Regions from separate parts of the Plantactinospora sp. CA-294935 genome, predicted to be linked through region 1. Evidence: predicted binding sites of a transcription regulator. Region 1 holds the regulator's gene; the other holds the start of a gene.
The links. The regulator HrcA, encoded in region 1, represses chaperone genes, less so after heat shock. The targets are predictions, from matches to a motif close to GGTTNGCACNCTCNNNNNGAGNGTGCNAACC.
Positions count from the first base shown of each region.

Region 2: the regulator HrcA is predicted to act here: its motif matches at 4,530-4,560, upstream of groL (chaperonin GroEL).

Region 1 covers NZ_JBNJMU010000001.1:3,929,243-3,944,956, reverse strand. The annotation lists gene ACQEVC_RS17685 (16S rRNA (uracil(1498)-N(3))-methyltransferase) at 1-678, opposite strand, end outside; gene dnaJ (molecular chaperone DnaJ) at 738-1,874, opposite strand; gene hrcA (heat-inducible transcriptional repressor HrcA) at 1,941-2,963, opposite strand; gene ACQEVC_RS17670 (DUF4870 domain-containing protein) at 3,337-4,068, shown strand; gene hemW (radical SAM family heme chaperone HemW) at 4,133-5,356, opposite strand; gene ACQEVC_RS17660 (enoyl-CoA hydratase-related protein) at 5,374-6,159, shown strand; gene ACQEVC_RS17655 (hypothetical protein) at 6,244-7,104, shown strand; gene ACQEVC_RS17650 (phytanoyl-CoA dioxygenase family protein) at 7,384-8,286, shown strand; gene ACQEVC_RS17645 (hypothetical protein) at 8,663-9,499, opposite strand; gene ACQEVC_RS17640 (GlsB/YeaQ/YmgE family stress response membrane protein) at 9,757-10,044, opposite strand; gene ACQEVC_RS17635 (NUDIX domain-containing protein) at 10,122-10,688, opposite strand; gene lepA (translation elongation factor 4) at 10,685-12,565, opposite strand; gene ACQEVC_RS17625 (phosphotransferase family protein) at 12,795-13,778, shown strand; gene rpsT (30S ribosomal protein S20) at 13,996-14,262, shown strand; partial or broken gene ACQEVC_RS17615 (hypothetical protein) at 14,833-15,156, opposite strand; gene holA (DNA polymerase III subunit delta) at 15,153-15,714, opposite strand, start outside.
Region 2 covers NZ_JBNJMU010000001.1:1,344,305-1,360,018, reverse strand. The annotation lists gene ACQEVC_RS06150 (GNAT family N-acetyltransferase) at 1-823, shown strand, start outside; gene paaN (phenylacetic acid degradation protein PaaN) at 888-2,561, shown strand; gene ACQEVC_RS06140 (N-acetyltransferase family protein) at 2,697-3,194, opposite strand; gene ACQEVC_RS06135 (cold-shock protein) at 3,647-3,850, shown strand; gene groL (chaperonin GroEL) at 4,795-6,417, shown strand; gene ACQEVC_RS06125 (hypothetical protein) at 6,467-6,709, opposite strand; gene ACQEVC_RS06120 (GNAT family N-acetyltransferase) at 6,837-7,802, opposite strand; gene ACQEVC_RS06115 (S8 family serine peptidase) at 7,880-10,348, opposite strand; gene ACQEVC_RS06110 (winged helix-turn-helix domain-containing protein) at 10,797-11,147, opposite strand; gene ACQEVC_RS06105 (hypothetical protein) at 11,140-11,889, opposite strand; gene ACQEVC_RS06100 (glycerol-3-phosphate dehydrogenase/oxidase) at 12,029-13,858, shown strand; gene ACQEVC_RS06095 (FAD-binding oxidoreductase) at 14,020-15,429, opposite strand.

The sequences.
Region 1 (15,714 bases):
CACCTCGGGCCCGAGCCGGACCGGTACGGCGCCGGCCGAGGCCAGCGTCTCCAGTTCGGCCGGCGACACGCCGCCCTCCGGGCCGACCACCAGCACGACGTCACCGGTCGCGGGCAGTTCGGCGGTGCCGAGCCGGGCCTCCGCCTCCTCGTGCAGCACGAAACCGGCCGCCGCCCCGGCGATCCGCCGGGCCACCGCGCGGGTCGACTCGTCCGGCGCCTGCGCCGACCCGGCGATCGCCGGCAGCCAGGGCCGGCGGGCCTGCTTGGTCGCCTCGCGGGCGGTCGCCACCCAGCGGTCCCGGGCCCGGGCGCCCCGGTCGCCGCGCCACTGCGCCACCGAACGCTCGGCCGCCCACGGCACGATCTCGTCCACCCCGACCTCGGTCATCGCCTGCACGGCCAACTCGGCCCGGTCACCCTTGGCGATGCCCTGCACCACCACCAGGCGCGGGTCGGGCGGGTCGGCGTACCGCCGGGAGGTGACCGAGGCGGTCAGGGTGCCCCGGCCGACGGCGGTGACCACGGCGGTCAGGGTGCCGCCGCGCCCGTCGGCGAGCAGTAGCTCCGCACCGGTACGCAGCCGCTGCACGGTCGCGGCGTGGTGCCCCTCCGGACCGTCCAGCGTGACGGAGTCGCCGGGCGGCAGCGACTCGACCAGGAACAGCGGCGCGCTCACGGCGAGCAGGTTAGCGGGTCGTCCGCCCGGCACGGCTCGCCGGCCGGGCGACGCGCCCGTCAGGCGTGGCCGTTGAAGGCGTCCCGCATCCGGGAGAAGAAGCCGCCCTGCTTGGTCAGCTCGGCGACCTCCTCGCCCCGGGTCTTGGCGAACTCGCGCAGCATCCGCTCCTGCTCGGCGTCGAGCTTGGTCGGGGTACGCACGTCGAGGTGCACGTAGAGGTCACCCCGGCCGGTACCGCGCAGGTGCGGCACCCCCCGGGCCCGCAGCCGCAGCGTCGAGCCCGGCTGGGTGCCCGGCTTGACGTCGACCGGCTCCTCGCTGTCCAGCGTCTTGATGGTCAGCCGGGTGCCGAGCGCGGCGGCGGTCATCGGCACGGTGACACGGCAGTGCAGGTCGTCGCCCTTGCGGGAGTAGACGTCGTGCGGCCGCTCGTGGATCTCGACGTAGAGGTCGCCGGCCGTACCGCCGCCGGGGCCGACCTCGCCCTGCTGGGCCAGCCGGATCCGCATGCCGTCCTCGACCCCGGCCGGGATCTTGACGGTCAGCGAGCGGCGGGTACGCACCCGGCCGTCACCGGCGCAGGTCGGGCAGGCGTGCGGGATGACCGTGCCGTACCCCTGGCAGACGGTGCACGGCCGGGACGAGACGACCTGGCCGAGGAAGGTCCGCTGCACCGACTGCACCTCGCCCCGCCCGCCGCACGCCTCACAGGTGGCGAGATGGGTACCGGGCGCCGTGCCGGCCCCGGAGCAGGTGGTGCAGAGCACGGCGGTGTCCACCGCGATCGGCGCCTCCACCCCGAACGCCGTCTCGTGCAGGTCGAGTTCGAGTCGCAGGATCGCGTCGGCACCGGGCCGGGTACGCGGACGCGGCCCGCGCGCGCCACCCGCCGCCCCGAAGAACGCATCCATGATGTCCTGGAAGCCGACGAACGGCCCACCGGCACCGCCCGGGCCGGCCCCGGGGCCGCCGCCGGGGGCCAGCGGGTCGCCACCGAGGTCGACGATCTGCCGCTTCTGGTCGTCCGAGAGGACCTCGTACGCGGCGTTGATGTCCTTGAACTTCTCGTGTGCCTCCGGATCCGGATTCACGTCCGGGTGGTACTGCCGCGCCAACTTGCGGTAGGCGCGCTTGATGTCGTCGTCGGAGGCGTCCCGGCTGACGCCGAGAATCCCGTAGTAGTCCTTGGCCACTGCGTTCCGTGTCCTCATGTCTGTCTCGCGTTACCGTCCGCCGGTCGTCAGGGTGAGCTTTGGTGGTCAGTTCTGCGCCAGCACGTCGCCGACGTAGCGTGCCACGGCCCGCACCGTGGCGATGGTGCCCGGGTAGTCCATCCGGGTGGGACCCAACACGCCGAGTCCGCCGACGATGGTCGTACCCGGACCGTATCCCGTGCTGACCACCGAGGTGGCCCGCAGATTGTCGATCTCGTTCTCGTCGCCGATGCGTACCTGGAGGGTGTTCGGCTCCACCTCGCCGATCAGCTTGAGCAGGATGACCTCCTCCTCGAGCGCCTCGAGGATGGGCCGCAGCGAACCCTGGAAGTCGAGCAGCCCGCCCCGGGTCAGGTTGGCGGTGCCGGCCATCACGATCCGCTCCTCGTGCCGCTCGACCAGGGTCTCCAGCAGCACCGTGGCGAGCGTGGTCATCGCCGGGCGGAGCCCGGGGGCCACCTCGTCGACCAGCGCCTGGACCAGCGGCGGGGTCTCGGCCAGCTTCTCGCCGCCGAGCCGCTCGTTGACCAGCCGGCGCAGGTCGGTCACGTCGTCGGCGCTGATCGGGGTCGGCAGCTCGACCAGCCGCTGCTCCACCCGACCGGTGTCGGCGATCATGACCAGCATCAGCCGGGTGGTGGAGATCGGCACCAGCTCCAGGTGCCGGACGGAGGACCGGGCCAGGCTCGGGTACTGCACCACGGCCACCTGCCGGGTGAGCTGGGCGAGCAGCCGGACCGTACGGTGCACCACGTCGTCGAGGTCCACCGCGCCGACCAGGAAGCGCTCGATCGCCCGGCGCTCGGCCGGGGTGAGCGGCTTGACCCGGGAGAGCCGGTCCACGAAGAGCCGGTAGCCACGGTCCGTGGGGACCCGGCCGGCGCTGGTGTGCGGCTGCCGGATGTAACCCTCCTCCTCCAGCACGGCCATGTCGTTGCGGACGGTGGCCGGGGAGACCCCGAGCTGGTGCCGCTCGACCAGGGCCTTGCTGCCGACCGGTTCCTGGGTGGCGACGTAGTCCTCCACGATCGCGCGCAGCACGTCGAGCTTGCGGTCGTCGAGACCCATCCTCACCTCCCTGCGACGTCCCGGCCCCGGCTGGGCGAAACGACCGGGGCGGCCACGACGGTCGGGCCAGGTCCGCCCTGGCACTCGACTGTAGCGAGTGCCAGTCTACGACCAAGGCGTACCCGGCGCGATGATCGATTGGAAGGGCTATCCGAACCCGGACAACAGGCTTGCCAGCACACCCTACCCCGGTCGGCCTAGCAGGCACGGTCGGCCATTGTCCAGATTCAATGAACCTTTTTCAACCTCCCCTTGCGGTCCGTGGGACCGCAGGGTCAGACGCGGTGTGTGAGCGCCGCGCGGTTCAGGTTGAAAAAGGTTCAATCCGGGGGGCGGCTGGCGCCGGTTGAGCGGGAGTCCTACCGTGACCTCCATGACTGAACCGCCTCGCCCTCCCGGAGAATACGGCGGTCCGCCCCCGGACCCGACCGCCCCGATGAATCCGGGCCAATACCCGACGCCAGGCGAGGGGTACCCCCCGCCCGCCGCACCCCAGTACGGTGCGCCCGGCTCGCCCTCGCCGACCTCCGGCGGCGGCACGTACCCGACCTCGGGCGGCGGGACCTACCCGACGTCAGGTGGCGGGACCTACCCGACCTCCGGTGGCGGTTATCCCCCGCCCGGGGGCTACCCGCCGCCCGGCGGTTACCCACCCCCCGGCGGCGGTTACCCACCCCCCGGCGGCCAGCCCCCGGGCGGGTACCCGGGTGCCGGCTACCCGCCACCGGGCGGCTACCCGCCACCGGGCAACCCGTACGGCGCACCGGCACCGTCCGGCTACGCCAACAGCGACGAGAAGACCTGGGCCCTGATCGCCCACTTCGGCGGCATCGTGGTCGGCTTCATCGCCTCGCTCGTCGCGCTGCTCGCCAAGGGCAACGAGTCGCCGACCGTACGCGCGCACGCGGTCGAGGCGCTCAACTTCCAGATCACCTGGGGCATCATCTCGATCGTCTCGCTCATCGTCGGGACCTGCACCCTCGTGCTGTTCTTCCTGCCGCTGATCGCCTGGCTGGTGGTGCTGATCTTCTCGATCATCGCCGGCATGAAGGCCAACGAGGGCGTGCTGTACCGCTACCCGATGTCCATCCGCATGATCAAGTAGTGCCGACAGCGCCGTGCTGGCCCGTGCCGGATCCGGCGCGGGCCATCGCACTGTCGGGGCCGGGTCAGGGCAGCAGGTCCCGGACCACCGCGTCGGCCAGCAGCCGCCCGCGCAGGGTGAGCACGGCCCGCCCCGCGTCGTACGCCGCCCCGTCCAGCAACCCGGTTTCGCGGTACCGGGACGCACCCGCCCGCCCCGCGTCGTCCAGCGCCGTCAGCGGCAGCCCGGTGGCGAGCCGGAGCCGGAGCAGCACCTCCTCCACCCGCCGCTCCCGCGCCGACAGCACCTCCCGGGCCTGCCCGGGGGACTGCCCCGCGCCGAGTCGGGCCGCGTAACTCGACGGGTGCTTGACGTTCCACCAGCGGACCCCGCCGACGTGGCTGTGCGCGCCGGGACCGAGGCCCCACCAGTCGCCGCCGGCCCAGTAGAGCAGGTTGTGCCGGCAGGCAGCAGCCGGCGTGCGGGCCCAGTTGGAGACCTCGTACCAGGAGAAACCCGCCTCGGAGAGCGCCGCCTCCGCGGCCAGGTAGCGGTCCGCCGCCACGTCGTCGTCCGGGTACGCCAGCTCGCCGCGCCGCATCCGGGCGGCCAGCCGGGTGCCGTCCTCGACGATCAGGGCGTACGCGCTGACGTGGTCGACCCCGGCGGCCAGCACCGCCTGGAGCGACGCCGCGAAGTCCTCCGCGCGCTCCCCCGGCGTCCCGTAGATCAGGTCCAGGTTGACGTGGGCGAAGCCGACCTCCCGGGCCTCCTGCGCGGCCTCGGTGGCCCGGCCGGCGGTGTGCCGGCGGTCGAGGATCGCCAGCACGGGCGGGGCGGCCGACTGCATGCCCAGGGAGATCCGGGTGTAGCCGGCGGCCCGCAGTTCCTTGAGCGACTCCCGGGTCACCGACTCCGGATTCGCCTCGGTGGTGACCTCGGCGTCGGCGGCCAGCCCCCAGGTCCGGTCGATGCCGTCCAGGATCCGGGCCAGGTCGTCCGGGGGCAGCAGGGTGGGCGTACCGCCGCCGACGAAGACCGTGTCGACCCGGGCCGGCGGCCGGTCGGCCAGCACCCGGGCGGCCAACCGCAGCTCGGCGAGCACCTGGTCGGGATAGCCGTCCCGGCCGGCCGTCCCGCCGAGTTCGGTCGCGGTGTAGGTGTTGAAGTCGCAGTAGCCGCAGCGGCTGGCGCAGAACGGTACGTGGACGTAGACGCCGAAGCCGCGGTCGCCGACCGTGGCCAGGGCGGCGTCGGGCAGCGCCCCGTCGACGGGTACGGGCTCGCCCACTGGGAGCTCTCCAGGCATATGACTAGTGTGCGGGCATGACCTCAGCCCCTGATCCACTCGTCCGGGTCTCCACCACGCACGGAGTGACAACTCTCACCCTGGACAGCCCGCACAACCGCAACGCGCTCTCCAGCACCCTGCTCCGGCAACTGCTCGACGCGCTGGGCGCGGCGGCGGCGGACGACGACGTCCGGGTGGTGGTGCTCTCGCACACCGGGCCGGTCTTCAGCTCCGGCGCCGACCTGGTGGAGACGGCGGCGGCGTACCGCGAGGGCACGGTGCCGGTGGCGATGCTGGGTGACGTGCTCGCGGCGATCTGGGAGTGCCCGAAGCCGGTGGTGGCCCGGATCGGCGGGCCGGCCCGGGCCGGTGGCCTCGGCCTGGTCGCGGCGGCCGACATCGCGATCTGCGCCCAGGAGGCGACCTTCGCGTTCACCGAGGTACGGCTCGGGGTGATCCCGGCGGTGATCTCGGCGACCGTGCTGCCCCGGCTGCAAGCACGGGCCGCCGCCGAGCTGTATCTGACCGGGGACGTCTTCGACGGTCGTCGGGCGGCCGAGATCGGCCTGGTCACCACGGTGACCTCGGCCGAGGCGCTGGACGAGACCGTCGCCTCCTACTGCCTGGCGCTGGTCCGTGGTGCGCCCGGCGCGCTGGCCGGGGCGAAGGAACTGCTCCGGCGCGGCTCGGCGGAGAGCTTCCGGGCCGACCTGGCGGAGCTGCGCGACCTGTCGGTGCGGTACTTCCACTCCGAGGAGGGGCGTGAGGGCGTCGCGGCGTTCGGCGAGAAACGGCCCGCCCGGTGGGTACCCGGCAACTGACTCCGGCTCCGCCGGCCGACCCGGCCGAACCGGGTCGGGATTTTGGGCGCTCGAAGTAGGCTGTGTCCGGCTATCGGACAGGGGGTGGCGGTGCAGACTCGGGCCATGGTGGCGGCGGGGGTGGCGCTCGCGGCGGTTGCCGGTTTCGGTGTCTACCTGGGCGCGCGCGAGTTCGGGCATACCCTGCCGATCCCCAGCGCCGCCCCCGGCTGCGTGGTGGAGGCGGACGGCCGGGTCACGCTGAACGCCGAGCAGATGGCGAACGCCGCGACCATCGCCGCGGTGGGCGTCCGGCGCGACATGCCGGAACGGGCCGTGGTGGTGGCGCTGGCCACGGCGTTCCAGGAGTCCCGGCTGCGCAACCTGGCCGGCGGTGACCGGGACTCGGTGGGGCTGTTCCAGCAGCGGCCGAGTCAGGGTTGGGGCAAGCCGGAGCAGATCCGGGATCCGCGCTACGCCGCGACCAAGTTCTACAACGCGCTGAAGAAGGTTCGCGGCTGGGAGCAGATGGAGGTCACGGTCGCGGCGCAGCGGGTGCAGCGGTCGGCCTATCCGCGGGCGTACCAGCAGTGGGCGGACGAGTCCGAGGTGCTGACCCGGGCACTGTTGGGCAATGCCACCGGCGCGGTGGCCTGCACGGTGGGCCGGGAGCCGGCGATGCGCGGGAACGCGGCGGCGACGGCGCTGACCGCCGGGCTGAAGCTGGACTGGGGCCGGTTGGAGACGTCGGTTCCGGCCGAGTTGACCGGTCTGGCCGTACCGACGACGGATCAGCAGGTGGGCTGGCGCTACGCGCACTGGCTGGTGTCGCACGCCGACGACCACGGGGTGAAGACGGTGCGCTTCGGCGACCTCCAGTGGACGGCGGACGACGGCACCTGGGCGCCGGTCAAGGGCGCGCCGCCGACCCCGCACCAGGTGGTCGCCGAGGTCTTCACCGACTGAGTCTGTTCGGGCCGCGAGCGGCACCGATCGGCCGGCGATTTTGTTGCACGACCGGGCCACCGCTAACTGGCAGTGATTGCACAAACGGCCAGATCGGCTCGAATACCCCTATTTTTCGACGGATTTATTGCGTGCTGTCATGGCCCGGCTGCCCTGCGTACCTCCGGATGGCCGGCGCCGGACGCACGCCGGAGCGTCGAGATGCGGATCTTGCGGAGGGAGCTACGATCGGCAGCCTGTGTGCTCAGAAAGAGTTTCACCCTATGGGGAGGGGACGCGGTGTTCGACTACGGCGGCCGCACTGGCTACGAGCCGATCAGTGACACGGATCGCAAGGAGTTCCACGAGCAGGGCTTCCTGTTGCTCCGCAACGTCCTGACCGAGGACCACCGCGCGGCCCTGGAGGCCGCGGTCGACCGGGTCTACGCCGAGGAGAAGGCGGCCGGCAACACCACCAAGGACGGCACGCTGCACCTGCTGGGCTTCCTGGAGCGGGACGAACTCTTCGGCGAGCTGCTCACCCACCCGATCGCGTTCCCCTACATGTGGGGTCTCGCGGGGTGGAACATCTACACCCACCACAACCACCTGGACGTCACGCCGCCGGCACTGGAGCCGGAGAAGCCGTACTGGGGCTGGCACCAGGACGGCTACCGGCAGAACTCGGACCCCGAGACGATGGATCCGAACCTGCCGCGGCCGATGTTCTCGCTCAAGGTCGCGTACGTGCTCTCCGACCTGTCGGAGAAGGGCCGCGGGGCGACCAAGGTCATCCCGGGCAGCCACCTGTGGAACTCGCTGCCGCGCCCGGCCGACCTGACGGTGCACAACCCGGACCCCGAGGGCACGGTCGAGATCACCGCCAATCCCGGTGACGCCTTCATCTTCGACCGGCGTCAGTGGCACTCCCGGTCCACCAACCTCTCCACGATCACCCGGAAGATGCTCTTCGTCGGCTACACCTACCGGTGGATCCGGCCGCTGGACGAGCTGCACCCGGACAAGGACGGCGAGTGGTACCGGAACCGGACCCCGGTGCAGCGCCAACTGCTCGGTGAGGGTACGCACACCGCCAACTACTGGGGCATCAACTGGAACGGGTACGTCGACGACGAGATCCCGCTGCGCAAGGAGCTGAAGGAGCGCGGTCTGCTCGACCGCAGCATCCCCTGGCTGCGCTGACCGTCTTCGACGTGGCAGTGGCGGCTCCGCCGGTCCGGTCCGGGCCGGCGGAGCCGCCGCTTTGTTTTCGGGCGCGGTCGAGACAAAGCCATCGGACGGCCTGCCGGTGATTTCCTGTCCCGTCCGCAGGACCCCTTTGCCTAATGACACCGGCACATAACCGTGGGTTATTCCTCGACAGCACTGGCACTTTTGCCGATGCCATCCGGAGTGGCCTGGCACACACCATGCGCCGAACGGGGCCGTTGTGCCGGTCCGGGCGGGCAGCGACGGTGACGCAGTCGGCGAGTATTCGACAACGGAAGCGTTGGCCAACGCGACGGAATCGTCAAACCATTCATGTTCGGCCGATGGCCGGACCCACCGTTCGGTGGAGCTAGCCCAGCCGGCCGGACATCCGGTAGATGTCGACGAGAAGTGCCCAGAACTCGTTATTCAACGGCTGGCCCTCGTCATTGGTCAGCCGATGCGCCGGGCACTTCATGGTCGGGCTGGCCAGCTCGACACCGTGCGGCGGGACGCTACCGAACCGGATCCTCCGCTGGCCCTCCGGGCCGACGGCGCGGAACTTGTCGGGCCCGATCCGGAAGGCACCCCGGACGATGTCCGCGACGGTGAACTTCGGGTGCTGGATCTCCGTCGGGTCGCCCGTCAACTGCCTCATCCGGGCCATCTCCTGCTGGTCGTGCAGGACCGAGAGGCTGGCCAGCATGGAGGTGCTGCCCCGCAGGGTGTCCGCCAGTTCCTCCCCGGACAGGCCCAGGGCCTCCCGCGCGTACGTCAGCGCGGACTCCAGACAGATCAACGCCTCCAGCAGGGCGAGGCTGATGTTGCGCTTGAACTTGTGTCGCAGCGAGGCCGCCAACTCCTCGGCACCGGCACCGGGGCGCGGCACCAGTTGGTCCTCCCAGACGACCGCCTCCCGGTGCACGGCCACGACCGCGACGGCGCGCTCCAGCACCGGCGTCGGGTGCGCGAACATGCCGTCGACCAGGTCCCGGAAAAGCTGGTCGAGCCTTTGCAGATTGTCGACGAGGTCCCGCCCCGATGCGGTACGGCGCAATTCTGTCAGCGCATCGGAATCCCGCAGCGCCTGGAACCACTCTTCGACCAGGGGGGTGTACGCCTCAAGGTACAGCGCGACCTTGGGATGCCGATCCGAAAGCTGTAGAGGTGACACCCTGACGCTTCCCGGGAGAGAGTCCGTGGACACTTACAGAGCGTAACATGGGGAGATCATTTGAGCAAATGTGAATGAACGATCACAACTATAGGCGATGCCGGCTAGTCGATCACGACAGTCGATCGTACGGCCGTGGTGAATTTAGCGGTCCGAGGCAGTCGGCGCCAGACCGTCCGCGTCGACGTATCGGTCGGCAGCGGAGTCGGCGTGCCGACGGGCCGGCCGAAACGCCGGCGGGGCGCCGGCCGAGTCGGCCGGCGCCCTTGCTACCGGAGAGCGGGGGCTGCTCAGTACCGGCTGATTCGCCGACGGCGGCCGACGCCGGCCACCAGGGCCACCGCGATGGCGGCCAGTGCGACCTGGATCAGCAGTTCCATCCAGTCGATGCCGGCCGTCTCGGTCGCGATGCCGGCGGCCCGGGCGATGACCGTGCCGAGCAACGCGGCACCGACACCGATCAGCATGGTCAGCCAGATCGGCATGTCCTGGCGGCCTGGTACGACCAGACGACCGAGGGCGCCGATGACAAGACCGACGATGAGCGCGGTGATAATACCCCAGACGGTGAGTTCCACGGCCGTCCTCCTTCGGATGCGTCACACGTTGTTGTGGTGACTGCTAGGTTCCCGAAGGCTGAAAAGCTCAAACCGACCTAGACGCCCAGACGTCGCGCCGCATCCCGAACCGCCGCATCCATCGTGCCGAAGGCCAGCGGCGGCGGATCCACCAGGGAAAACCAGCTCAGCTCGGCAGACTCGGCCGGATCGAGCACGACCCTCGGATCGTCCAGGGTGGCCAGGAAAAAGTGGTCGAGGACCGGCAGAGTCTCGTCCTGGAACTCGTAGCTGCCGACGTACATGCCGAGATGGTCACCAAGGGTGATCGACACCCCGAGCTCCTCGCGGGCCTCCCGAACCGCCGCCTCCGCCGGGTGCTCCCAGCCGTCGCAGAACCCGCCCGGCGTCTCCCAGCGGCCGATCATCGGTTCCGCCGCCCGACACAGGGCAAGGAAGCGCAGATCCGCGACGTCGGGCCCCGCCCCGGGACCGGTCGGCCCGAGCGACGGAGCGCGGTCCAGGATGACGAGGCCGACGGTCGGGCGGGCGTTGACGAAGAGCTGGTAGCCGCACCGGGCGCAGGTGGTCGGTGCGGGGCCGGGCAGTGCCGCCGCACACCGGGGACAGAAGGACGCGCCGGGGCCGTACCCCCGGGGGATCACTTCTTGCCGCCGCCCTTGCCGTCGCCGGAGTCTCCGGTGGAGAGGGCGGCGATGAAGGCCTCCTGCGGCACCTCGACCCGGCCCACCATCTTCATCCGCTTCTTCCCCTCCTTCTGCTTCTCCAGCAGCTTGCGCTTCCGGCTGATGTCACCGCCGTAGCACTTGGCCAGCACGTCCTTGCGGATCGCCCGGATGGTCTCCCGGGCGATCACCCGGTTGCCGATCGCCGCCTGGATCGGCACCTCGAACTGCTGCCGGGGAATCAGCTTCTGCAACTTTGCCGCGATCGAGACGCCGTAGTTGTAGGCCTTGTCCTTGTGCACGATCGCGCTGAACGCGTCCACCGGCTCGCCGTTGAGCAGGATGTCGACCTTGACCAGGTCGGAGTGCTGCTCGCCGGAGGGCTCGTAGTCCAGCGAGGCGTAGCCCTTGGTACGGCTCTTGAGCTGGTCGAAGAAGTCGAAGATGATCTCGGCGAGCGGCAGCGTGTAGCGCAGTTCGACCCGGTCGGCGGAGAGGTAGTCCATCCCCTGCAACGAGCCACGCCGCCCCTGGCAGAGCTCCATCACCGCGCCGACGTAGTCGTTCGGGGTCAGCACGGTGGCCCGGACCACCGGCTCGTACACCTCGGCGATCTTGCCGGTGGGGTACTCGCTCGGGTTGGTGACCGTGACCTCCTTGCCGTCCTCCAGGACGACCCGGTAGACCACGTTGGGTGCCGTCGAGATCAGGTCGAGGTTGAACTCGCGTTCCAGCCGCTCACCGATGATCTCCAGGTGCAGCAGGCCGAGGAAGCCGCAGCGGAAGCCGAAGCCGAGCGCGGCCGAGGTCTCCGGCTCGTAGTTGAGCGCCGCGTCGTTGAGCTTCAGCTTGTCGAGCGCGTCCCGCAGCGCCGGATAGTCCGACCCGTCGATCGGGTAGAGACCCGAGTAGACCATCGGCTTCGGATCCTTGTAGCCACCGAGCGCCTCGCTCGCCGGCCGGGCGTTGATGGTGACGGTGTCACCGACCCGGGACTGCCGGACGTCCTTCACGCCGGTGATCAGATAGCCCACCTCGCCGACCCCGAGCGCGCCGGCCTTCTGCATCTCCGGGGAGATCACGCCGAGTTCCAGCAGCTCGTGCACCGTGCCGAGGGACATCATCTTGATCTTGTCGCGAGCCTCGATCCGGCCGTCGACCACCCGGACGTACGTCACCACACCCCGGTACACGTCGTAGACGGAGTCGAAGATCATGGCCCGGGCCGGCGCGGTCGCGTCACCGACCGGCGGCTTGAACTGCCGGACGATCTCGTCGAGCAGGTACGGCACCCCCTCGCCGGTCTTGCCGGAGACCCGGATGCAGTCGCTCGGATCCACGCCGATCAGGTGCGCCAGTTCCTCGGCGTACTTGTCCGGCTGGGCGGCCGGCAGGTCGATCTTGTTGAGCACCGGGATGATGTGCAGGTCGTTCTCCATCGCCAGATAGAGATTGGCCAGGGTCTGCGCCTCGATCCCCTGGGCGGCGTCGACCAGCAGGATCGCCCCCTCGCAGGCGGCGAGCGACCGGGACACCTCGTAGGTGAAGTCCACGTGCCCAGGCGTGTCGATCATGTTCAGCACGGCCTCTTCGCCCTGCTGGTCACCCTCCCGCACGGTCCACGGCATGCGGACCGCCTGGCTCTTGATCGTGATGCCGCGCTCCCGCTCGATGTCCATCCGGTCGAGATACTGCGCGCGCATCTGCCGGGGGTCGACCACGCCGGTGAGCTGCAACATCCGGTCGGCCAGCGTCGACTTGCCGTGGTCGATGTGGGCGATGATGCAGAAGTTCCTGATGCGGCCGGGGTCGGTGGCACCAGGGGAGTTCGCGCCGGAGTCGGGCGTCGGTGGCACGGCGGTCCGTTCTGCTTGGCTGACGACGATGGGCTTTCTATGTTCCCATGCCGCCGGGAGGTGCCCGGCCGAGGCCGCCGGATCACCACCGCGAGTTCCGTCACCACGCCCGGCAGGACCCGGGAGTACCGAGCCGTCGGCCGGGGCGCGAACGGCGGCGGGCGACGCGGTGACCCGGCGGCGTGACGAAATCCCGGTGATGTGACCGGACCAGGGCAGACTTGGTGACATGGCCGCCATCTCGGTACCGCCGCGACCGTACGACGCGACCGCCGTCCGGCCGGGCTGGGCCGATCTCCCCGCCGACCTGCGGGCGGCGATCACCGCCCGGCTGGGCGCCCGGGTCAACTGGGCCAGTACCGCCGGCGGCGGGTTCACCCGGGGGTTCGCCGGGGTGCTGCAGACGGTGGCCGGGGACCGGATCTTCGTCAAGGCGGCCTCCCTGGTCGACCAGCGGCACCTCAGCGACTGGTACGCCCGGGAGGCGGCGATCACCGCCGTACTGCCGGCCGGGCTCGCCGTCGCCCGCCCCCGCTGGACACTGACCGCCGCCGGGTACCACGTGATCTGCCTGGACGCCATCGACGGCCGGATGCCCGGGCTGCCCTGGGCGCCGGCCGAGCTGGCGGCGACCCTCGGCACGTACGCGACCGTCGCGACAGCGCTCCGGGAGCCCCCGGTCGAGCTGGCGGCGCTGGGCGTACCCCGGCTCGCCGACCTCGCCCGGGCGGACCTGGCCTGGTGGGCCGAGCTGGCCACCGGCCGGGAGACCTTGCCGGACGTCCCCGCCGTCGCCCGGCACCGGCTGCCCGAACTCGCCGCGCTGGAGGCCCGGCTTCCCGGGTACGCCGACGTGCCCTCGATGATCCACGGCGACCTGCGGGTGGACAACGTACTGCTGGACCCGACCGGCGCCGCCTGGCTCTGCGACTGGACGTGGCTCTGCTACGGGCCGCCCTGGTTCGACCTGGCCAGCCTGCTGGTCACCGGGTACGCCAGCGGGCTGGACGCCGACGCCCTGTTCGACACCCATCCCGCAGCGCAGGACGCTCCGGCCGACGGGCTGGACGCGGCCCTCGCCGCGCTCTCCGGATACTGGCTGGTACGCGCGGCGGCCGGCACCGGCACCGGCTCGCCGCACATCCGGGCGCACCAGCGCTGGAGTGGGGAGACCGCGCTCGGCTGGCTGGCCGAACGCCAGGGATGGCGTTGAACCGCGTCGGGACGGCGGTGACCCGCAGCGGAAAGGGCGGGAGCCAGAGCGGAGAGGGCGGAGCCGCGGTGCGACGGCAGTGAGCTGTTTTGGCCCCGACGCGGCGTACCTGGTAACGTGGCTCTTCGCGCGTGCCGACACGGCCGCACTCCGACGTGCGTCGTCGCCCGCGCATCAAAGGCAAACGTAACCCTAGCTACCAGGACGAGGCTGTCGCGTGGCGAACATCAAGTCCCAGATCAAGCGCAACCGGCAGAACGAGAAGCGCCGGCTGCGTAACAAGTCGGTCAAGTCGTCGCTGAAGACCGCCATCCGCAAGTTCCACGAGGCGACCGAGAGCGGAGACAGCGCCAAGGCGACCGAGCTCATGCGGGACGCCTCGCGCAAGCTCGACAAGGCGGTCAGCAAGGGCGTGATCCACCAGAACCAGGCGGCGAACCGCAAGTCGGCGATCGCCAAGCGGCTCCAGTCGCTCTCCGCCTGACGGCGGAACACCACACACCTGACGTGTGGCCCTCAAGCCGGCCGGCTTGAGGGCCATACGTGCTTCTTCCTGAGGCCCGCTTCTTCCCCGGGCCAGCATGCTTCTTTCCGGGGATGGTCAGCGGTAGCGGCGTCTGGCCGACTGCCGGCTGATGTCGATCGGATCCTTCCGGGAGAGCCAGCGCCGGTCCGGTCGCTGGTCCAGGCGTTCGGCCAGACCGCTGTTGCGGGCCCGCGAGGTTGCCGCGGCGGAGGGTGGCGGTGCGGCCTGCCGGGTCTGCGGCAATCCGGAGCGCGCTCGACCGGCCTCCCACCCCGGGGCGTCGGCCCCACCGCTGTCGGCCCCGCCGCCGTCGGCCCGGTCCGGCCCGGCCGAGTCGGCACGGGGTCGACGCCGCCCGCCGAGTTCCAGCCGAGCCCGGACGACCGCCGTCATGCTGAACGGGCGGGCGACCAGGAACCGGGCCGGCAGCCGGTTACCGAGGGCCCGGCGGTTCGGGGTGTCGGAGGCGCCGGTTCCGGGAGTGGTCAGCCGGTGGGTCTGTCCGGACTCGACCAGCGACCGCTTGGGCACGCTGGCCCGGCCGACCGCCGGCTGGATCTGCCGACGGAACCGTTCCCGTTCCTGGGCGGGCACCCGGGCCGCCGAGCGGAGCACCGCCGCGGCCACCACGTCGTTGACCTTCACCATGACCGCGACGGTGGCGGGCAGGACGAGTACGCCCCACCAGCTCACCAGTTCGGCGAGCGCGAGCAGCAGGCCGAGGGAGACGGTGCCCTCGAAAAAGACGAAGCAGAGCATCCCGCCCGGGTCGACGTGCCGGAGCCGCAGCACGCGGGCGTACAGCGGGCGTAGCCGCTCCTCGTCCGCCGGCACCGCCGTCGCCGCAGTCATCGCGAGGCGCTCGCCCTGCGGGCGGCCGCGACCGCGACCACGGCACGTTCCAGGGCATAGCCCCGGTCGTCGGAGCCGCCCTTGACGGCGGCGTTGCACTCGGCGGCGGCGTACATGGCGTCGGCCAGCCCTTCCGGGGTCCAGCCCCGGCCGACGCGCTGCGCCTTCTCGATCTTCCACGGTGGCATGCCCAGGCTGCTCGCCAACTGGTACGCGCTGCCCCGGCCCGCCGAGCTGACCCGGGCCACCGTGCGTACCCCGTCGGCGATCGCGTCGGCGATCGGCACCGGGTCCACCCCCACGTGCAGCGCCCAGCGCAGCGCCTCCAGGGCGCCCGGCACGTCACCGGCCATCGCCGCGTCGGCGACCGTGAACCCGCTGACCTCGGCCCGTCCCCGGTAGTACCGGGCCACCGTGTCGACGCCGATCCGCCCGTCGGTGTCGGCCAGCAACTGGGAGCAGGCGGAGGCGAGCTCGCGCAGGTCGTTGCCGACCGCCGCGATCAGCGCCTCGGCCGCGTCGTCGGTGCACCGGCCGCCGCCGCGCCGGATCTCGTCC
Region 2 (15,714 bases), 2.6 Mb from region 1:
GGCCGTGGGCTACCTGGCGGTCTCGCTGCCGCAGCGGGAAAACCGGGAGAACGCCGGGCTGACGCTCGCCGTCCATCCGGAGTACCGCCGCCGGGGCGTCGGCCGGGCCCTCTACGAGTACGCGGTGCGGGTGGTCCGGGACGAGGGCCGCAAACGGATCATCGGCGAGGTGGCGAACATGAGCCCGGAGGCCGCCCCGACGATGCCGGGCGACGCCTTCGCCGCCGCGATGGGCGCCAGGCCGGCGCTGGCCGACGTACGCCGCCGGCTCGACCTGACCACCCTCGACGAGCCGGAACTCGACCGGCTGCTGGCCGAGGGCCTGACCCGGGCCGAGGGCTACTCGATCGTGCGCTGGCAGGGCGCCACCCCCGACGAGTACGCCGAGGACGTCGCCTACCTGGACAGCCGCCTGGTCAGCGACGCGCCGATCGGCGACCTCACCTGGGAGGCGGCCAGGCCGGAGGTGACCCGGCTACGCGAGATGGAGCAGGGCTACCACGATCGCGGCCAGTACTGGTACAACAGCGGCGCCCGGCACGACGCGACCGGCCGGTTGGTGGCCTGGACCGGGATCGGCATGAGCGCCGGCTGCGACTGGCACGCGTTCCAGCAGATCACCCTGGTCGAGCCGGCGCACCGGGGGCACCGCCTCGGCACGGTGATCAAGGTCGACAACCTGCGGCACATCCGGGCGTACGAGCCGGCGCTGCGGTTCATCGACACCTTCAACGCCGCGTCGAACGACTACATGATCTCGATCAACGAGGCGCTGGGATTCCGCGCGGTCGCCGGGCTCAACACCTGGCAGGCGACCCTCTGACCAGCGGCGTCCACCCCCGGTGCGGAGGCTGGGACGGGTCGGGCCGGTGCGGCATGATGGCGGGATGACGGAGACCCCGCACCCCTTCTTCGCCCGGCACACCGACACCCTGGAACGGGCACTCACCGCGATCGCCGAACGCTCCTACTGGTCCGCCTACCCCGAGTCGCCCAGCCCCCGGGTCTACGGCGAGACCGCCGCCGCCGAGGGCGAGGCGGCGTTCCGGGCGTACCTGGGCGGCAAGTTCCCGCTCGACCAGCCCGGCACCGGTGACTGGGTGGCCACCGAGGCCAGCCCGTTCGGCATCGACCTCGGGGTGAGCTACCCGCACGCCGACCCGGAGGTGCTGCTGGCCGCCGCCGCGACCGCACTGCCGGCCTGGCGGGACGCGGGCCCGCAGACCCGGGTCGGGGTCTGCCTGGAGATCCTCGCCCGGCTGCACGCCCACATCTTCGAGCTGGCCAACGCGGTGCACGCCACCAGCGGGCAGGCGTTCGTGATGGCGTTCCAGGCCGGTGGCGCGCACGCGCTGGACCGGGCCCTCGAAGCGCTCGCCTACGCGTACCGGGAGATGACCCGGCACCCGGCGACGGCGGCCTGGGAGAAGCCGGCCGGCAAGGGCGACCCGCTGCGGATGACCAAGAACTTCCACGTGGTGCCGCGTGGCGTGGCGCTGGCGATCGGCTGCAACACCTTCCCGACCTGGAACACCTACCCCGGACTCTTCGCCTCGCTGGTCACCGGCAACCCGGTGGTGGTCAAGCCGCACCCCCGGGCCGTGCTGCCGCTCGCCGTCACCGTCCGGTACGCCCGCGAGGTGCTGGCCGAGGCGGGCTTCGACCCGAACCTGATGCTGCTCGCCGCGGAGGCGCCCGGCGAGCGGCTCGCCACCACCCTGGCGCTCCGCCCCGAGGTGAAGATCGTCGACTTCACCGGCTCCACCGAGTACGGCGACTGGCTGGAGGCGAACGCCCGGCAGGCCGCCGTCTACACCGAGAAGGCCGGGGTCAACGCCATCGTGGTCGACTCGACCGACGACTTCGTCGGGATGTGCCGCAACATCGGCTTCTCGCTGACCCTCTACAGCGGGCAGATGTGCACCACCCCGCAGAACATCCTGGTGCCGCGTGACGGGATCGAAACCGACCAGGGACACAAGAGCGTCGACGAGGTCGCCGCGGGCATCGCCGGGGTGGTCGGCAAGCTCACCGGCGACCCGGCCCGCGCGGTCGAGCTGATCGGCGCGATCGTCAACGACGGCGTGCTGGCCCGGCTCGACGAGGTCGCCGGGATCGGCGAGCCGGTACTGCCGTCCCGGCCGGTCGAGCACCCGAACTACCCGGGCGCGGTGGTCCGTACGCCGCTGATCGCGAAGCTCGGCGCCGACGACGCCGGCACGTACGGGCGGGAGTGGTTCGGGCCGATCTCGTTCGTGATCGCCACCGACTCCACCCCGCACAGCCTGGCGATCCTGCGACAGACCGTCGGTGAGCGCGGCGCGCTGACCGCCGCGGTCTACTCGACGGACTCCGCCGTGCTGGACGCGGCCGAGAACGCGGCGATCGAGACCGGGGTGCATCTCTCCTGCAACCTCACCGGCGGAGTCTTCGTCAACCAGTCGGCGGCGTTCTCGGACTTCCACGGCAGCGGCGCCAACCCGGCGGCGAACGCCGCGCTGACCGACGGCGCGTACGTCGCCAACCGGTTCCGGGTGGTCCAGGCCCGCCGGCACCGCTGACCCGGCCACCGAAGGGGCTCCTCCGCGCTGGTCGGGGCCCCTTCCGCCGGCATGCCGAAGACGCGCCTCGGACGGCTCCCCCGTTCGGCTCGTCGCCCGGCGTCGGGACGCCGGCCGGGCGAGGAACGCCGGAGATCAGGCGGTCCGGCGCATCTGTAGTTCGCGGAGCGTCGGGACGGTCGGGTGTGCCACCCGCACCCCGGTGTCGACGAAGCCCAACCGCTCGTACGCCCGTAGCGCCCGGTCGTTGCCGACCACCACTTCCAGCACCAGCTCCGGCCGGGCGACCGCCCTGGACCAGTCGGCCACCGCCTCGACCAGGGCGGCCAGCAGACCACTGCCCCGCCAGGCCGGGGTGAGGTAGACGGCGAAGACGACGGTGACGCCCGGCTGACCGGGTGCCGCCTGGCCACCGGCGTGCCCGACGACCCGGCCGTCGACCTCGGCGACGAACGCCGCCGTCCGGGGCCCGGTCGACATCCCCGCGATCCGGGCCGCGAACTCGGCGTGCGGTCGGGCCGCCGCGTCGGCGAGGGTCTCCAGGAAGGCCAGCGGGGAATCCGCGAGCATCTCCAGGCGGATCGCCCGGACCCGGGCGGCGTCGGCGGGACGTACCCGGCGGACCGTCGGCAGCTCGGCGCTCGGCCGAAGACCGGAATCGGCCGTACCGGCGGCTCGGTCCGGTGTCGCTGACCCGGGTCGGTCGGAGGAGTACGCGGACTCCGGCTCGGCGGCGGTCTGCGGGATGGAAGCCGGCACGTCCGCCATGGTCGCACGCCGTGCGGTGCCCGGTTTCGGCGGGTAACGGAGCCGTCGGCGGTTCGGTGCGGGCCGGTTGAGCTGGGCAGCGACGGTCGCCAATAGGTGAGAGGCGGGAAAGGGCCGCCCGGTTGTCTGCTCGGTGACCGTTTTGGCCTAGTGCGCCGCCGCCCGACCTTGGTGTACGGTGCGGGTTCGGCCGCTCGATTCGTTGCTCCCCAATTACATGATCCATATTGGGGAAAGGCGACTCGGCGGTCCCGGCAGGCATACGGCGTCGCCGGAGCTCGGGCAGCTCCGACGCGACCGAAGTAAGGAAGTGCACCGTGGCGCAGGGCACCGTGAAGTGGTTCAACAGCGAAAAGGGCTACGGCTTCATCGCGGTCGATGGCGGGCAGGACGTCTTCGTCCACTTCTCCGCGATCCAGATGGACGGCTACAAGGCGCTTGACGACGGTCAGCGCGTCGAGTTCGAGATCGCCCAGGGGCAGAAGGGCCCGCAGGCGGAAAAGGTCCGGGTCATCGCCTGAGCTGCCGGGCCGTCGGCCCGCCGCTCTCGGGCTCGTTTCCCGTACCTTTCCCGTACCGCTGCCACCCGGCCGCCGGTAAGCCGCCGGTCGGGACCGTTGCCGGCCCAGTCCGGACTCCCGCCGTTTCGACACTCCGCAACGACGGCGGTCCGCGGTTGGCCGGGTCGCCGTGCCATGACGTTGGCGTGTCCGGCGGATCGGTGTGACGGTGATTCCCGTGCTCGTGCCGGTCCTCCTTTGGCGGCTGCTGCCGGGCGAGTCCAGGACCCACGCCCGGGGCCAGATCGTCGGCGGTGGGTCTCGACGCGTCTTCCGTCCGGCGGGTCTCTCGGACTGTCCGCACGGATCCGGGCCGCCGCGGTATGGCCTCGGTAACGCGCCCGCTGTCCTGATCAGGTGACGCCGACCGCCCCTTGGCCGGGCTTTCCCGGATTGCGACGACCGCGCATTCCGGCGCCCTTTGCGGACACCGGGGCCGCGTACTCGGCGGGCGTGGCGATGCGGATCTGCCGGCCTTCTCGACTCCCGGCCCGGTTCTGACGCCGCTGGTTCGGCTGCCGTTGCGCTCCCGTTCGGGTGCTGGTCGCCCCAGCCCGCTCCGGCCGCCGCCGGCCGGTCCCGATGCCCGGTTGGACCGGTCCACTCGCTTGCACTCGGCAGGGGAGAGTGCTAAACAAGTGTTTGGCACTCGCATACCGTGAGTGCCAAGGTCGGGGCGGTAGGGCCACGGTCGCGGGTGCGCGGCACATGGCCGGTCGTCGCGGGCTGTCCGGCCCGGCCGGCGGACGTCACTGTCGCACAGCGCGACGGAGCAGAGCAGGCACCTACGGGTGTCGGCGGCCCCGTCCGCCAGTGCCGTAGTGACGTCCGAAGGTGCGTAATCAGGCGGCAGGTCGGGGTCGACAGGCTCCGGCGGCCGTGAGTGTCCAGGAGGACAACGCCGTATGGCCAAGATGATCGCGTTCGACGAGGAGGCGCGCCGCGGCCTTGAGCGGGGCATGAACACCCTCGCCGACGCCGTAAAGGTGACGCTGGGCCCGAAGGGCCGCAACGTCGTGCTCGAGAAGAAGTGGGGCGCTCCCACCATCACCAACGATGGTGTGAGCATCGCCAAGGAGATCGAGCTCGAGGACCCGTACGAGAAGATCGGTGCGGAGCTGGTCAAGGAGGTCGCCAAGAAGACCGACGACGTTGCCGGTGACGGCACGACGACGGCGACCGTCCTCGCCCAGGCGCTGGTCCGTGAGGGCCTGCGCAACGTCGCGGCCGGTGCCAACCCGATGGCCCTGAAGCGGGGCATCGAGGCCGCCGTCGCGAACGTCTCGGAGGAGCTGAGCAAGCTCGCCAAGGACGTCGAGACCAAGGAGCAGATCGCCTCCACCGCCTCCATCTCCGCTGGTGACACCAGCGTCGGCGAGATCATCGCCGAGGCGATGGACAAGGTCGGCAAGGAAGGCGTCATCACCGTCGAGGAGAGCAACACCTTCGGGCTCGAGCTGGAGCTGACCGAGGGCATGCGCTTCGACAAGGGCTACATCTCGGGGTACTTCATGACCGACCCCGACCGGATGGAGGCCGTGCTCGACGACCCGTACATCCTGATCGTCAACAGCAAGATCTCGACGGTCAAGGACCTGCTGCCGATCCTCGAGAAGGTGATGCAGTCGGGCAAGCCGCTGGCCATCATCGCCGAGGACGTCGAGGGCGAGGCCCTCGCGACCCTGGTGGTCAACAAGGTCCGGGGCACCTTCAAGTCCGTCGCCGTCAAGGCGCCGGGCTTCGGTGACCGCCGCAAGGCCATGCTGGGCGACATCGCCATCCTGACCGGCGGGCAGCCGATCAGCGAGGAGGTCGGCCTCAAGCTGGACGCCGTCGGCCTCGACATGCTGGGCCGGGCCCGCAAGGTCGTGGTGACCAAGGACGAGACCACCATCGTCGACGGTGCCGGCGATGCCGACCAGATCAACGGCCGGGTCAACCAGATCCGCGCCGAGATCGAGAAGAGCGACTCCGACTACGACCGTGAGAAGCTGCAGGAGCGCCTGGCCAAGCTGGCCGGCGGTGTTGCGGTGATCAAGGTCGGCGCGGCCACCGAGGTCGAGCTGAAGGAGCGCAAGCACCGCATCGAGGACGCGGTGCGCAACGCGAAGGCCGCCGTCGAGGAGGGCATCGTCCCCGGTGGTGGTGTCGCGCTGGTCCAGGCCGGCAAGACCGCCTTCGACAAGCTGGACCTGGCCGGCGACGAGGCGACCGGCGCGCAGATCGTCAAGATCGCGCTGGACGCCCCGCTGCGGCAGATCGCCGTCAACGCCGGCCTCGAGGGCGGCGTCGTGGTCGAGAAGGTCCGCAACCTGGAGGCCGGGCACGGCCTCAACGCGGCCAACGGTGAGTACGTCGACCTGCTCCAGGCCGGCATCATCGACCCGGCCAAGGTGACCCGTTCGGCGCTGCAGAACGCGTCGTCGATCGCGGCCCTGTTCCTGACCACCGAGGCTGTGGTGGCGGACAAGCCGGAGAAGACCCCGGCTGCCCCGGCTGCGCCGGGCGGCGGGGACATGGACTTCTGAGTCCAGGCTCCACGTCGGGGGCGGGCCGCGTCAGCGGCCCGCCCCTTCGTCATCTCGGCATCCGCCGCTGGTTGCGTCGTTTCTGCGCCTGGCTGAACGGTTCCCGGGTCGACATCGGCGCGTCCACCAGCGCCACGGGCTCCTCGGGAGACATGCCGTCGACCCCGTCCATTTCCGCCCGCTGCTCGGCGTCCCCGTAGTCGAGCCGGGACACCGGAGTATGGGCGGAGAGATCCGGGGACGCCCAGGCGACCGAATGGAGATCGTCAACCGGTTCGTCGTCTTTTGTCATGACTGCCTCCTCCACCGCAAACGGTAGGAGGCGTCGGCGGATAACACGGGTAAATGGCGCGGTATCGATGCGAGCCGCTCCGAGAAAACTGCGGTAGGGGCTCCGGGAGCCGCTCGCGGTGGATCCCCTAGAGCTGCTTGCGGTAGAGGAAGAAGACCCGCTCGATCCGCGCCCCGGCGCTGCCCGCGTAGAACGGCACCGGGCCGACCCAGCCGATCTCGGCCCGCAGGTGTCCGGCCGCCCGCTGGTCGCGTAGGCACCGGCGGAGCAGTACGCCGCCGATCCCCAGTCCCTGGGCAGCGGGCGCGGTACCCATCGGCCCGAACCAGCTCGGCCGGGACGAGCCGTACGCGGCGAAGCCGAGCAGCTCCGGCGCCCCGCCGCCAGTGGGCGTACGGACGGCGACGTGGCAGCCGGCACCCTGCCGACCGACCGAGTGCAGCAGCTCGGCGTCCCAACTGCCGCCGAAGGTCGACCGGGCGAACCCGGTCAGCATCTCCAGGTCGGCCGGCTCGGCCCGGCGTACCGTGACACCCTGCTCCGCCAGCCGCCGCTCGGCCGCCTCGGTGGAGCGCAGCGCCGGAGATGACTCGGTGGAGAGGTCGGCGGTCATGTTCCAGGCGGTGCCCTCCGGGCCGTAGCCGAGCGCCAGCGCGGTGCAGACCGCCGGGGTGTACCGGACGTCGATGCCGGGCCAGACGTAGTGCGGCGGGTTGCCGACGATGCGTACCTGGGTCGCGCCGAGCCCGGCGAGCGCCTGCTCCAGCCGCGACACCAGGGCGCGGCCGATGCCCCGCCGTCGCCGCTCCGGATGCACAGCGACCAGGTCGAGGTGACCGGCGGTCGGGTCCGGGCCCCGGTCGGCCATCGAGCCGAGCGCGACCCCGGCGAGCGCGCCGTCCTGCCACCCGAGCACCCCGACGGTACGCCGTGGCACGGCGGCGCCCGGCAGCGGCGAGTCGTCCCGGAGCCGGGCCACGATCTCCGCCGCCTCGGCCGAGTCGTCAGGCAGGTCCAGCGCCACCCGGCAGAGTTCCACCACGGCGGGTAGCTGGTCGTCGGTCAACCCGGTCAGGGACAGCTCGGCGTTCATGGTCGCCGACCATAACCGAGCCCGGCCGACCCGACGCGGCCCGGTTCAGCCGGGCCGGGCCAGGGACCGGGCACCGGCTACCGGTTCGACCGGCCGAGTTGTCGGGCGGCCTGGACCGCCGCGTACGCGTCGACCAGTCCGGCGCCGGTGATGTTCCGTTCCGAGCCGCAGGTGTCGGTGTCCTGCCGCGACCGGAACGTCGGCTCGGCCGGGGTGGCGGTGTCGAGCAGGATGCGCCGGGTCGTCTCCAGGTCGCCGACCAGCGCCGGGTTGGCCGACCACATCAACGCGACCACCCCGGCCAGGTGCGGGGCCGCCATCGAGGTACCGCTCAGCGTGCCGTACCCGCCACCGGGCAGTGCCGAGAGCACGTCGGCGCCGGGCGCGACCAGGTCCGGTTTGGGCAACCCGCCGGGCGCCGGGCCACGGCTGGAGAACGAGGTGACCCGGCGCTGCCGGTCCACGGCGCCGACGGTGAAGACGTCCGGGTACGGTGCGGGCGGGTCGTCGACCGAGCCGCAGAACGAGCCGGTGTTGCCGGCGGCGGCGACGAAGAAGATTCCGGCCGCCGCGAGCGCCGAGGTGGCCGGCTGGAGGGTGTCCCGGGCGCAGCCCTCGATCGCCGGGCAGCCCCACGAGTTGCTGAGTATCTGGGGTGCCCGGTCCGGGCGGCCGCCGGTGAACGGGTCGGCACCGGGCGGGAACGGCGCCAGCATGAACTGGAGGCAGTCGAGGTAGCGCGCGGGGTTGCCCAGGTTGCGGTCGAGGTTCACACAGCCGACCCACTCCGCTCCGGGCGCCACTCCGACCCGCTGGTGTCCGACGGCGGTGGCCAGGGTGTGCGTACCGTGGCCGCCCAGGTCGGTGGGGGAGCGGGAGCCGTTCCACGGGTCGTACCAGGAGTCGTCACCGCCCCGGAAACCGGCGGAGAGCGCCGGGTGCCCCCCGTCCACACCGGAATCCGAACCACCCACCACGATGCCCGAGCCGGTGACGCCGAGCTGCGACCAGACCCGGTCCGCGCCGACGAGGCCGAGGTTCCAGCTCGGTACGGCCGGCGCCGGCTCGGCACCACGGCTCGGCGACCCGCTGGCCGGCAGCGGGCGCAACCGCTGGCTGACCAGTACCTGGTCGACATCCGCCCGCCGGGACAGCCAGGCCCGTACCGCCGCGCCGCCGTCCACCTCGACCGCGTTGACCAGGTAGTACGGGGTGTAGTCCAGGTGCAGCCGATCCAGTTCCCGGCGCAGGTCCGCCTGGGACCGTCCGGCGGTCTCGACCAGCCGGCGGTACACCTCCCGACCCCGGGCCTGTCGACCGGCCGGGCCGGTCTGCGCCACCACCCCGGTCAGGTCCGCCTGCTCCCTGAGCACCACGAAGAGCCGTTCGCCGTGCCAGCCGGGGGAGCCGAGCCCGACGTACACCGCGCCGGTGGCGAGCAGCAGAACTCCGGCCACGGCGGCGGCGACCGGGCGGCGCGGGGTGGCTGCGCCGGGGCGACCGAGGCCGACGCCGTACCCGATGCCGAGCAGCACCGCGACGGCGAGCGAGCCGGCGGCGGCGATGGCCGCCCAGAACGGCACGTCCCGGGTGGTGGAGAGCAGCAGCGTGATCTCCTCCGGGTCGACCAGGGTCAGCGGTCCGGCGGCGGCGATGCCGACCAGCCAGCCGACCGGTGCGGAGCCGACCGGCCGGAGCCGGGCTTCCGGCCCCCCGGCCGCCGACCGGGTCCGGGAGGCCACCCGCAGGGCGGCGAGCGCGAAACCGGCCGGCGGGAGGACGAGCAGCGCGCCGAGTTGCGCGCCGGACTGGCCGATCCCGCCCGCGACCAGCGCCAGTGTCACCCCGGCCACCAGCCCGCCGACCAGGACCAACCGGGCCCCGCCCACCGGGCGCTCCGGGGCCGGGCCGCCACTGCGGCTCGGGGCGGACCGCTCGTAACCGGCCCAGAAACGTCCATCCAGGACGGTGGCGGCCAGCCAGCCCACCGCGGCCGAGGCGAGCAGCCCGCACACCGTCTCCAGCGCGCCGCCCAGGGCGCCGACCCAGACCCAGGGCAGCAGCAGGGCGAGCCCGCCGGCCACGGCCAGACCGACCGCGGCCGGCTCCACCCGGACCTGTGCTGTCCGGGCCTGTGCTGTCTGGGCCTGTGCTGTCCGGCCGCCGAGGCGCCGGATCAGCAGGGCGCCCAGTCCGGCCACCCCGGCCAGCCCGGCGAGATAGACCTCCGGGAGGGTGAGCGGTACCGCCCGGAGCAGCCCGAGCGTGCCGAGCGCGATCGCGCCGAGCAGCCAGGCGCGGCCGGTAGCCCGGACGGCCGGGGAGCGGGGCAGCGCGGCAAGCAGTCCGGCCGGTACCCCGACGAGCAGCGCGGTCACCACGCCGGTCACCGGCCACAGCCAGTCCTGCCGATCCAGGCCGGACACGAGCAGGACCTGCTCGACGAGCCAGGCGATGCTCTGGCCGCCGACGGTGGCGCCGACCGCCCAGACTCCGACCAGCGCGGCGGCGACCACCGGCCAGACCCCACGTCCGGCGCCCGCCATCGGCCGGGCCGCCGCTGCCGGCCACGGCTGATTGGGCCCGCCGGGCCAGGATTGGTGCGGGCCCGCCGGCCAGGGTTGCTGCGGGCCCGCCGGCCATGGCTGGTTCGGCTGCGGCCCCGGGGCGCCTGGTGACCCCGGCCAGGGGGCCGGCGCGGTAGTGGGCGACGGGTTCGGCGCCGATCCGGCGCCCTGGGCTGCCGGCCGGGACCCAACGGGTGGGGGCGGCGGCACCGGGGCAGCCGGCGCCGGCTGGACACCGGGCCGGGACGGCGGAGCGGGGATGTCCGAGCCACCCTCGGGCGGCGGTGGAGTCGGCGGGGACGGTTCGTCGGGCGGCGGTGGCGGACCATCCTGCATCTCCGAACAGTACGACGACGCCCGGCCCACCGCCGACCTCGGCCGCTGGGGCCGGCCCACCGCCGGCCTCGGCCGCTGGCGTACGCCGTGTTCAGCTCTCCGCGTCCGGCTCGGCGGTGGCGTTGCGCAGTCGGCTCACCAACTGCTCCAGCGCGGCGACCTCGGCGCGCAGGGCGGCCCGACCCTGCCGGGTGAGCCGCAGCCAGGTGCAGGGGCGGCGGCCCTCGTACCCCTTGATCACCCGGAGCAACTCGGCCTGTTCGAGGATGCGCAGGTGCCGGTTGAGGTTGCCGTCGGTCAACCCCAACTCGTCCCGGAGGGTGCCGAACTTGCACTCCCGGGTCTCGCTGAGCACGGTGAGGATGCCGAGGCGTACCCGCTGGTGGACGGTGTCGTCCAGGGCCAGCGCCGGATGTGCGGGCGTCGGCCGGTCGTCAGGCATCGCGGTCGTGTCTGCTGCGGGCCGCGCGTACGGCGGCGAAGACGACGAGCGGCAGTGCCATCAGCACAAGGTAGTGCCCCGGGCGGAGCGAGAGTTGGCCGCCGAGTGAACCGGACTCGCCGCCGAGGATGTCGGTGGCCCAGGGCGGCAGGTAGCCGAGCGGGAACGTGCCACACAGCCAGACGGTGAGCAGGACGATCCAGATCCCGGCGGCGGCGAGACCCGGACTGCGCTCGGCCCAGGCGAGCGCCAGCACGGCCGCCGCGACCGGGAGCAGCGGGGTCAGCAGCCCCGGCCAGAACCAGTCGGCTGCCGGGGCGAGGCCGTCGGGTCGGATCTCCGTCTCGGGTACCGCGGCGAGGACCGCGAGCAGCAGCAGTACCCCGAGACCGGCAGCGGCGAAGAGTGGCCAGGAGACCCGCAGGCCGAGCCGCCGGGCGCGCAGGGTGTACCAGGCGGCTGTGGTGGCGAACAGCAGCGGTGTGCCGACGAACCAGAAGGCGTACGACAGGACCGGGTTCCGCTGCTCGTCGGGGAGCCCGGCCCAGTAGGGATGGTAGGTGTCGATCGCGGTCGGTTGCCCGAACGGCATCCGGTAGAGGGCAATGCTGGCCAGCAGCAGCACGGCGACGGCGAGCGCCGGCAGCCAGGCGCCGCCGTGGGTCCGGGTGCGGGTGCGGTTACGCAGCCGATCCAGCTCGGCCAGGATCTCGGCGGGCCGTTCCTCGTCGGTGGAACTCATCGTCGCCTCCTCAACTTTGCGTCAGTGCTGCACTCTGCAATGCAAAGTCTATGGCGGCTGTCAATCCTCCGCCGCCGACACCGCCCGAAGTGACACCCGGGGAGCCCGCGCCGGGCGCCGCTGCGGCTACCGTGGACACGTGCGTGACCCCAGCCTTTCCCGGAACACGGCCAGCCGGCTCTCCCCGTCCCGCCGCGCCGCCGACCTGCGCCGGCTCCGGAGCGAGCGGTTCGACGTACTCGTCATCGGCGGTGGGGTGACCGGCGCGGGCGCCGCGCTCGACGCCGCCTCCCGGGGACTCAAGGTGGCCCTGGTCGAGGCCCGGGACTTCGCCTCCGGCACCTCCAGCCGGTCCAGCAAGCTGATCCACGGCGGGCTGCGCTACCTGGAGCAACTGGAGATCCACCTGGTCCACGAGGCGCTGACCGAGCGTGGCCTGCTTGCCACCCGGCTCGCCCCGCACCTGGTGCGCCCGGTGCCGATCCTGATCCCGTTGCCACCCGGCACCGGCCCGGCCGGGTTGGCCGGCCGGGCCTGGCGACGCTCCTACTACGGCACCGGGGTCGCGGCGTACGACGCCTTCGCCGGGATCTTCGGCGGCGGGCGGGGGATGCCGCTGCACCGGCATCTCACCCACGAGGGAGCCCGGCGGACCTTCCCCAGCCTGCGTGCCGACGCCATCGCCGGGGCCATCCGCTACTTCGACGGGCAGGTCGACGACGCCCGCCTGGTGGTCACCCTGGCCCGCACCGCGGCCAGCCTCGGCGCGGCGATGGTGACCAGCGCCCGCGTCGTCGGCCTGATCCGGCAGGCCCGCGAGGTGACCGGGGTACGGGTCCGGGACATGGAGGCACCGCCCGGCTCCCCGGACGCCGAGTTCGAGGTACGCGCCCGCACCGTCATCGCCGCCACCGGGGTGTGGAGCGACGACATGTCCGAACTGCTCGGTGACGTCGGGGTGCGGCGCGGCCTGCGGGTCCGCGCCTCCAAGGGGGTGCACCTGGTGGTACCCCGCTCGGCGATCACCGGCGAGGCCGGGCTGATCCTGCGTACCCCGACCTCGGTGCTCTTCGTGATCCCGTGGGGCGGGCACTGGATCATCGGCACCACCGACACCGACTGGCGGCTCGACCGGGCCCACCCGGCGGCCTCGGCCCGGGACATCGACTACCTGCTCGACCAGGTCAACACCGTGCTGGACCGGCCGCTGACCACCGCCGACATCGAGGGCGTCTACGCCGGGCTGCGCCCGCTGCTGTCCGGCGAGGCGGACTCGACCTCCAAGCTCTCCCGCGAGCACGCCGTCTACGAGCCGATGCTCGGGCTGCTGCTGGTGGCCGGCGGGAAGTACACGACGTACCGGGTGATGGCCGCCGACGTGGTCGACCGGGCCGCCCGCCGACTCGGCGGGGTACGCCCGTCCCGCACCGCCGACCTGCCGCTGCTCGGCGCCGACGGCTACGCCGCGCTGTGGCGGGACCGGGCCGACCTGGCCCGCCGGCACGGCGTACCGGCCGGGGTGGTCGAACACCTGCTGGAGCGGTACGGCAACCTCACCACCCACCTGCTGGGCATGGTCGACGCCGACCCGCTGCTCGGCTCCCCGCTGGCCGGGGCGCCGGAATACCTCGCCGCCGAGGTGGCGTACGCGGCCCGGGCCGAGGGGGCGCTGCACCTCGACGACGTGCTGACCCGGCGTACCCGGATCTCGTTCGAGACGCCGCACCGGGGCGTCGAGTCGGCCGAGCAGGCGGCCGAGATCATGGGCCGGGTGCTCGGCTGGAACGCCCCGGTCCGGGCCCGCGAGATCGAGCACTACCTCGCCCGGGTGCAGGCGGAACGGCAGTCCCAGCGGATGCCGGACGACGCCACCGCCGACGCCGCCCGGCTGGGCGCGCCGGACGTCCGCGGCAACGCCTTCGACCGGGGCGCCGGCGCCGGCCTCGACGGGGTGGAGTTGCCCGGCTGACCCGCTGGTGGGTCCCGTCGATCGGGCGGCGTCCACTGTGTACGGTGCATTGCCCTCCCGCCGTGGGATCTCGGTCGTGGCGGTGGACCGGCATGGTGCTGGCGGTGCCGGCACCGAAGATCGCCGGGGACGATCTACACCCTGCTGTCGGACGCGACCCCCTACCAGCCGCCGGCCTGCAGCACCTTGCCGGGGTTGAGTAGTCCGGTCGGGTCGAGCGCGTCCTTGATCGCCCGGTGCACCCGCAGCCCCACCGGCCCGATCTCCCGGGCCAGCCAGTCCCGTTTCAGCAGGCCGACCCCGTGCTCGCCGGTGCAGGTGCCGCCGAGCGACAGGCCGAGTTCCATGATGGCGTCGAAGGCCCGCCGGCCCCGCTCCAGGTTGGCCGGGTCGGCCCGGTCGACCACGATGTTCGGATGCATGTTGCCGTCCCCGGCGTGCCCGACCACGCCGATCGGCACGTCGTACTCGGCGGAGATCCGGGCCACCCCGTCGAGCAGCGCCGCCAGCGCGTCCCGGGGTACGGCCACGTCGTCGATGACCAGCCCGCCGCTGCCGTCCGGATAGCTGTCGGCGGCGAACCGTTCCATCGCCGGGTGCGCCAGCCGACGGGCCTGGAGCAGCGCGGCCGCCTCCTCCGCGTCGGTGGCCGCGAAGACCTCGTCGGCGCCGCTCGCCGTGCAGACCTCGGCCAGTACCGCGAGGTCGGCGGCGGCCCGGGTGCCGGTGTCGGCGGCGGCCAGCAGCAGCGCCTCGGCGTCGGTCCGCAACCCCATCGGCCGGTACGCCTCGATCGCGCCCAGGTGGGTGCGGTCCAGCAGCTCCAGCAGGCTCGGGCTGAGCCCCCGGGCGGAGATCTCCGCGACCGCCCGGCCGGCGGCGGTGGTCGACGGAAAGACCGCGACCAGGGTCAGCGACTCCTCGGCGGCCGGACGGAGCGAGACGGTCACCTCGGTGATCACCCCGAGGGTGCCCTCCGAGCCGACGAAGAGCCGGGTCAGGTCGTATCCGGCGACCCCCTTGGCGGTACGCCGTCCGGTGCGCAGTATCTCGCCGTCGGCCAGCACCACCTCCAGACCGAGGACGTACTCGGTCGTCACGCCGTACTTGACGCAGCACATCCCGCCCGCGTTGGTCGCCACGTTGCCGCCGATGGTGGACGACTCCCAGGAGCCGGGGTCGGGCGGATAGCGCAGGCCGTGCTTGGCGACGGCGCCGGCCAGGGTGGCGTTGACCACGCCCGGCTGGACCACCGCGATCCGGTTCACCGGGTCGACCTCGCGGATCTCGTCCATCAACACCGTGGAGAGCACCACCGCCCCGTCGACCGCGTTGGCCGCCCCGGCCAATCCGGTCCGGGCCCCCTGCGGCACCACCGGTACCCCGTAGGCGGCCGCCGCCCGGACCACCGCGACCACCTCCTCGGTGGTCCGGGGCCGGACCACCACGGCCGGCATGCCGGCCACGCAGAGGTCGGCCTCGTCGCGCTGGTGGCCGCGGAGCAGGTCGGGGTCGGTCAGTACGGCGGACTCGCCGAGCGCCGCCCGCAGGTCGTCGAGAAGATCCGGCATGCCTGGCAGGCTAGTCGCCCGAGAGCATGCCGACCACGGCCGTTTCCGGCCGTCCGGGGACACCTCGGACAACCGCGGTCGACAAGCCCAGGCGCGCTCCGAACGCCGTTCCCGAACATCGTTCCCGGGCGCGTTCCCGAACGCCGTTCCCGAACATCGTTCCCGGGCGTCGTTCCCGAACATCGTTCCCGAACATCGTTCCCGGGCGTCGTTCCCGGGCGTCGTTCCCGGGCGTCGTTCCCGGACGTCGTTCCCGGACGTCGTTCCCGGACGTCGTTCCCGGAC